2 regions of the Rossellomorea sp. GCM10028870 genome follow, and region 2 is predicted to be linked to the other one. Evidence: riboswitches for the same ligand, from Rfam matches in the RefSeq annotation. Region 2 holds a riboswitch; the other holds the start of a gene.
The links. Region 2 has a riboswitch for glycine ahead of ACFQWC_RS18720 (amino acid permease). Riboswitches for the same ligand answer to the same signal wherever they lie in the genome.

Region 1: it holds a riboswitch for glycine, as region 2 does, so the genes downstream of both, gcvT (glycine cleavage system aminomethyltransferase GcvT) here and ACFQWC_RS18720 (amino acid permease) in region 2, are expected to answer to the same signal.

What each region holds. Positions count from the first base shown of each region.
Region 1 covers NZ_JBHTGN010000001.1:504,923-508,347, reverse strand. The annotation lists gene gcvPA (aminomethyl-transferring glycine dehydrogenase subunit GcvPA) at 1-746, opposite strand, end outside; gene gcvT (glycine cleavage system aminomethyltransferase GcvT) at 763-1,869, opposite strand; glycine riboswitch at 1,967-2,045, opposite strand; glycine riboswitch at 2,049-2,140, opposite strand; gene ACFQWC_RS02590 (DEAD/DEAH box helicase) at 2,315-3,425, shown strand, end outside.
Region 2 covers NZ_JBHTGN010000005.1:52,171-55,595, forward strand. The annotation lists gene ACFQWC_RS18705 (S1C family serine protease) at 1-841, shown strand, start outside; gene ACFQWC_RS18710 (CxxH/CxxC protein) at 962-1,120, shown strand; gene rlmH (23S rRNA (pseudouridine(1915)-N(3))-methyltransferase RlmH) at 1,215-1,694, shown strand; glycine riboswitch at 1,852-1,934, shown strand; gene ACFQWC_RS18720 (amino acid permease) at 2,092-3,425, shown strand, end outside.

The sequences.
Region 1 (3,425 bases), on a different contig from region 2:
AGTGCACCTAGTGCAAGTGGGTTTGAGGAAACCACGAACATCGCTTTTTCAGCATGAGTCACTTCTTCGATCGCTTTTAGTTCTTCCACCCGGCCGAAGAAGTTAGGATATTGAACGATTACCGCTGCAATTTCATTGCTCATTAATTTCTTAAGTTCTTCCACGTCCGTTACACCATTATTGTGCGGGATTTCCACCACTTCGATATATTGACCTTTTGCATAAGATCGTAAAACATCACGTGATTCCGGATGTACGGTACTTGAAACCAATACCTTTTTACGGCGGGTCTGACCTGCGCTCAGCATAGCTGCTTCTGCTAGTGCCGTTCCTCCATCGTACATGGAAGAATTGGCTACATCCATGCCAGTCAGCTCACAAATCATCGTTTGAAATTCAAAGATAGCTTGAAGTTCCCCTTGTGAGATTTCCGGCTGGTAAGGAGTATAGGCAGTATAGAACTCTGAACGTGATAATACATGATCCACGATGATCGGCATGTAGTGGTCGTATACTCCTGCCCCTAAAAAGGACGTGTGACTTTTCAAGTCAGCATTCTTCGCTGCCAATTTGGTCAGTTCTTTTACCAATTCTGTTTCTGACTTCGCTTCTTTGATTTTGTAATCCCCTTTGAAACGAACCTTCTCAGGAATATCTTCAAATAGATCGTTAACGCTGTCTACTCCTATGCTGTCTAACATTTCCCTTTGATCTTGCTCTGTCATCGGTAAATAACGATGCTTCATGACCGTCATTCCTCCCCTATTTCTTTGGTCTTTTATAGAATGGTGTCGATACCACTTTGGCTTTTAACTTTTTCCCTCTGATTTCAACCAGTACTTCTGTATCTAAAGAAGTAAACTCTTTATCAAGTAATGCTAATCCTACATTTTTCTTTAATGTCGGTGATTGCGTACCGGTTGTGACTTCCCCTATTTCTTCTTCACCGGAATATACTTTATAGCCATGACGGGGAATTCCGCGATCGATCATTTCAATCCCGACGATTTTTCTTGAAGCCCCTTCTTCCTTTTGCTGTTTCAGCACTTCCTGACCGATAAATGGAACCTCTTTATTCACCTTTACGGCGAATCCGATCCCCGCTTCGATCGGCGTGATGGATTGAGATAATTCTTGTCCGTAAAGTGCAAGATTGGCTTCAAAACGCAATGTATCACGTGCACCTAGTCCGCATGGTAGCACCCCATGGTCCTTTCCTGCTTCCAGGATAGCTTTCCAGATCGCAGCCGCATCACCAGCATCACAGTAGATCTCAAATCCGTCTTCCCCTGTGTAACCGGTACGTGAAACAAGTGCAAGTCTATCATCAATATTCACTTCGGTTTGGAATTTAAAAAATCCGATATCGCTTAGTGAATGTTCGTTTGTAAGTAATTGTAAAACTTGTTCGGCAAGTGGACCTTGAAGTGCCAATTGCGCCATATGTTCAGAGATGTTATTGATTTCTACGCCATCTACTTCATGTTCTTTCAACCACTGAAAATCTTTATCTATATTTGCTGCATTGACAACGAGCAAATAATCATTATCTTTTATTTTATAAACTAATAAGTCATCGACCGTCCCACCGTTTTCGTAGCACATAGCCGTATACTGAGCCCCTCCGTCTTTTACTTTGGAGACATCGTTTGTCATCATTTTTTGTAAGTAGTCAAGAGCCCCTTCACCCTTCACTTCAATTTCTCCCATATGAGAAACGTCGAATAGTCCAGCCCGGGATCGTACCGCTTCATGTTCTTCTTTAATACTTGAGAATTGCACTGGTAAAGCCCAGCCACCGAAGTCGATGGTCTTTCCTCCATACTCTTTGTACACTTCGTATAAAGGTGTTTGTTTTAACTCTGACATGACTTTTCCCCCTTTATCTTCCTTACATGCATAATCCTTAACCAAGTTTTATCCCATGAAAAAAGGACAGAAAAACCCCTTTTCATAAAGAAGTTTTCTCTGTCCTTGCACCTGAAAGTTTACCGAAGAACGGCTTTCCCCTTTGGTGGTTTCCGTTAAGGAAACACTCTCCAGAGTTGCGTCCAACAAGAGTCTTTTTGCCTGAGAGATTCACACTTAAAAGTGCTTGCTCCTTCGGCGCTGTATGCACAGTCTCTCCCCTTGTTATCATTCGCCAATATTCCTTGAAACATTTGGTCATACTAGAAATATACAGAAGAAATGTTGTAAATGTGAATGTTCGGATTTTCGAGTTTTTTTAACATTAGAAAATCTATTTTCATCCTACCATTAAATACGAGGATTGAGCAATCATTTTTATTAGAATTAAGGAGATGTTTTTCAGATGAATGTTGAGGTTTTATTTGATGAAGAATGGGGCGAGGGTCTCGAGAATTTAATTGATAACGATGGCCCATGGGGAAATTGGGAGCTTTATAAGCTGGCCATCGAATTTGAACATCATCTTGCAATTCCGAACTTTGAAGGCCTGCAAGCTCCAAAACATTTGGCAAATGTCACTCCACTCCCCCATCAGCTTGAAGCAGCAAAGCAGGTTGTCGAAACGATGAACGGCAAAGCGATCCTTGCAGATGAGGTCGGATTAGGCAAGACCATCGAAGCCGGATTGATATTGAAAGAATACATGATTAGGGGATTAGTGAAGAAAGTATTAATATTGGTTCCTGCATCCCTGGTCTCTCAATGGGCCTATGAATTGAACAGTAAGTTTTTCATCCCGGCTGTTCCGCAACGAAAAAGTTACGTATGGGATCAGTGCGATATTGTCGTCTCTTCCATGGATACGGCTAAGAGGAGCCCTCATCGAGAGAAGGTGTATGAACAGGACTATGATTTGGTGATTATCGATGAAGCTCACAAACTAAAAAATCATAAAACAAAAAACTATGAATTTGTCCAGAACTTAAAGAAGAAATTCTGCTTATTGCTGACGGCCACACCAATCCAAAATCGTGTTGAAGAGATTTTCCATCTAGTTTCCCTCCTTAAGCCTGGACATCTCGGAAATGAATCCGGGTTTTCTGACAGATATAAAAAAGGGGACCGTACTCTTCAAGAGGATGAACATTTAAAGAGTCTCATTAACAAAGTGATGATTCGTAATAGACGGAGCGATACGGGTATAGAATGGACGAAACGTCACGTTAAGACAGTTTTAATTGATTTTAACGAAGCTGAAAGAGATTTATATAACAGCATCGATTTGCTCAAGGGGGACTATGATGAGTGGGCTAATTCAAGCTCCTTCTCTCTATTGACACTTCAAAGAGAAGCATGCAGCTCACGTGAAGCAGTATTTTATACCCTTAAAAACATGCTGGAAAAGAAGGAGAACCCGACAGCAGCTTTTGAAAATACAATTGGTACACTTATGAAAAAAGTAGAAAACGTGACAATGAACTCCAAGGCTCAGAAAGCACTGGAAATCATCCAAT
Region 2 (3,425 bases):
TTATATCGTAACCAATAATCATGTTGTAGAAGGCGCAGATCAGCTTGAGGTGACGCTTGCGGACGGCACAAAGGTACCGGCTGAAATGCGTGGTGCGGATATTTGGACAGACCTGGCTGTAATCGAAATCGATGGCAGCCAAATCAAGAAAGACGATATTGCTGAGTTTGGAAATTCAGATAAGCTGAAAGCGGGAGAGCCAGTTATTGCGATTGGTAACCCACTGGGACTGCAATTTTCAGGTTCTGTTACACAGGGGGTTGTTTCGGGTGTTGAGAGAACGATTCCGGTCGATATTAACCAGGATGGGATGGAAGATTGGAATGCAGAGGTTCTGCAAACTGATGCAGCCATCAACCCGGGTAACAGTGGTGGAGCGTTAATCAATATTTCCGGCCAGCTGATCGGAATCAACTCCATGAAAATTGCACAGAGTGCGGTAGAAGGAATCGGACTTGCCATCCCGATTAACTATGCTCAGCCAATTATTGAAGATCTTGAGCAGTACGGTGAGGTCAAGCGTCCTGCAATGGGTGTGACACTGGAGGATGTGAATAAGATTTCTGCCTATCACCAGCAGGAAACATTGAAGCTTCCGAAAGAAATCAACTATGGTGTTATGATTAGACAAACCGTTCCCAATTCTCCAGCTGCCCAGGCCGGATTACAAGAGCTCGATGTGATTACGGAGCTTGACGGAGAGAAAATTGAAAATGTCATTGAGTTAAGAAAGCATCTATATAACAAAAAAGACGTAAATGATCAGATGAAGGTTACGTTCTATCGAAACGGTGAAAAGAAAGAAGTAACCATGAAACTTACTGACGAATCCAGGTTATAGAATGTGGATAAGCGAAAAGCAGGAAGGCAAAGCGCCCTTTCCTGCTTTTTCTTTACATGATATGATAATTGTGGATAAGTATATAGAGTATATTTTGAGTTAAGTATAGGAGGAAAAAACATGATTTACTGCTGCTTAGAGCATGTAGAATTAGCTATGGATATTGTCGTGGATGAACATGAGGTAGCCCCTCAACTAACAGAGCTTCCTGAAAATGAAAAGTTATCCACAACCTGTGAATATTGTGGGAATAACGCAATATATATAGTGGCGAACTAATATTCCCATACGATATGTGGATTGGATTTGTGGATATGTGGATAAAGTCTGTGGATAACGTGTTTGTAAATTGTTTGTAAAGCGAGTGTGGATAGTGAATATCACCATTGTAACGGTCGGGAAATTAAAAGAGAAGTATTTAAAGCAAGGAATAGGTGAATATGTAAAGCGCTTAGGTGCTTATGCAAAGATAGAAATAGTGGAGCTTGCCGACGAAAAAGCCCCGGAAGTATTGAGTGAATCTGAAATAGAGCAAGTGAAGAATAAAGAAGGCGAACGGATCTTAGCTAAGATCTCTCCTGATCATCATGTCATTGCCCTGGCCATCCAAGGGAAAATGCGTTCATCGGAAGAACTTGCCGATAATCTGGACAAGCTTGCTACTTACGGGAAAAGCAAAGTTGCGTTTGTCATTGGTGGTTCATTAGGTTTGAGTGATGATGTAATCAAGAGATCAAATGAAACCCTCTCGTTTTCCAAAATGACCTTTCCCCATCAGCTGATGCGACTGATCCTGGTGGAGCAGATTTATCGGGCGTTTCGCATTAATCGGGGTGAACCGTACCATAAATAAAAAATCATCGAATAAATTCATCTACAGGAAATGGATGTCTTCCCTATTGACAAAACACCTAACTCCTACTAGAATAATCAACTATTCGAGAGAATAATAATAACCAAACAGTTTAATTACGTAGAAAGCTATGATTGCTATGGATAATACTATAGCAGGAGCAGCTTCTGGAGAGACCGCGAGAGTTTTTTGCGGCGCCGAAGGGTTCATAATCTCAGGCAAAAGGACAGAAGAGTATCGGATATTTATTTTGGTGTGCCCGTAATGATTGTTGCTGGCATACAAAATCGTATTTGTTATTCTTATGACCATGAGATTGGAGCGCATCCAGTCTCTTTTTTTGTATTCATTTATTGCTCGATGTATCACATTGGAAGGCTGTAAGGAGGAGTTAAGGTTGGAACAACGAAAATTAAAGAGGGATTTATCGAATCGCCATGTTCAGCTGATTGCCATTGGCGGTACGATTGGTACGGGGTTATTTTTAGGTTCTGGTAAAGCGATACAGCTTGCAGGTCCCTCGATCATCTTTGCTTATTTAATCGTGGGTATTGCCCTGTTTTTTGTGATGAGAGCGCTTGGAGAGTTGCTGTTGTCCAATGCGGGTTATCAGTCGTTAACGGATATTGCGGAAGAGTATCTTGGAGCCTGGGCGTCCTTTGTAACGGGCTGGACCTATTGGTTCTGCTGGATCATGACGGCCATGGCCGATGTGATTGCTGTTGGTGTATACGTGAACTATTGGTTCCATATCCCGCAGTGGATACCGGCACTCATCTGCGTAATCATTTTATTGGGGCTCAACCTATTGACGGTGAAACTCTTTGGGGAATTGGAGTATTGGTTTGCTTTAATCAAGGTCATGACGATTCTTGCGTTGATCGGTGTCGGTGTTGTGCTGCTGGTGATGGGATTCAAGACGGATGCAGGGGCGGTTACAGTTACGAATCTGTGGGAACATGGAAGTTTTTTCCCGAACGGAATTTCAGGGTTTTTACTTTCATTCCAAATGGTCATCTTTGCCTATGTCGGTGTGGAATTAGTAGCCGTATCGGCAGCAGAAACATCTGATCCACATAAAAATATCCCATCGGCCATCAATAAAATTCCTTTGAGGATTTTATTTTTCTACGTCGGCGCGCTGATTGTGCTCTTATGTATTAACCCATGGACGGGTCTAAATGCTTCAGAAAGTCCGTTTGTTAAAACATTCAGCTTAATCGGAATTCCCCTGGCTGCCGGAATCATCAATTTTGTGGTGCTGACATCAGCGGCTTCTGCCTGCAACAGCGGCATGTTCTCCACGAGCCGGATTCTATATAATTTAAGCCATCATAACCAAGGGCCGTCTCAGTTTGCAAAACTGAATAAAAATCATGTACCAAGTAATGGGTTATTCATCTCCACACTGGTCATATCCGCAGGAGCCCTGTTAAGCAAACTGTTACCAGAGCAAGCCTTTGGGATCGTGACAACCATCAGTGCGATTTGCTTCATATGGGTCTGGGGTGTGATTCTGATCAGCCATATAAAGTATAAGAAAACACGTCCGCAATTACAATTGAAATCAACATTCAAAGCACCACTTACACCTTTTGTGAATTACGTCGTGCTCACAATGTTTGCTGTGATCCTGGTGATTATGCTGTTTTCTGAGGCTACTCGTCCAGCCTTATTATTGACTCCCCTTTGGTTCATTCTTTTATTTATCTTATATGGGATGAAGAGAAA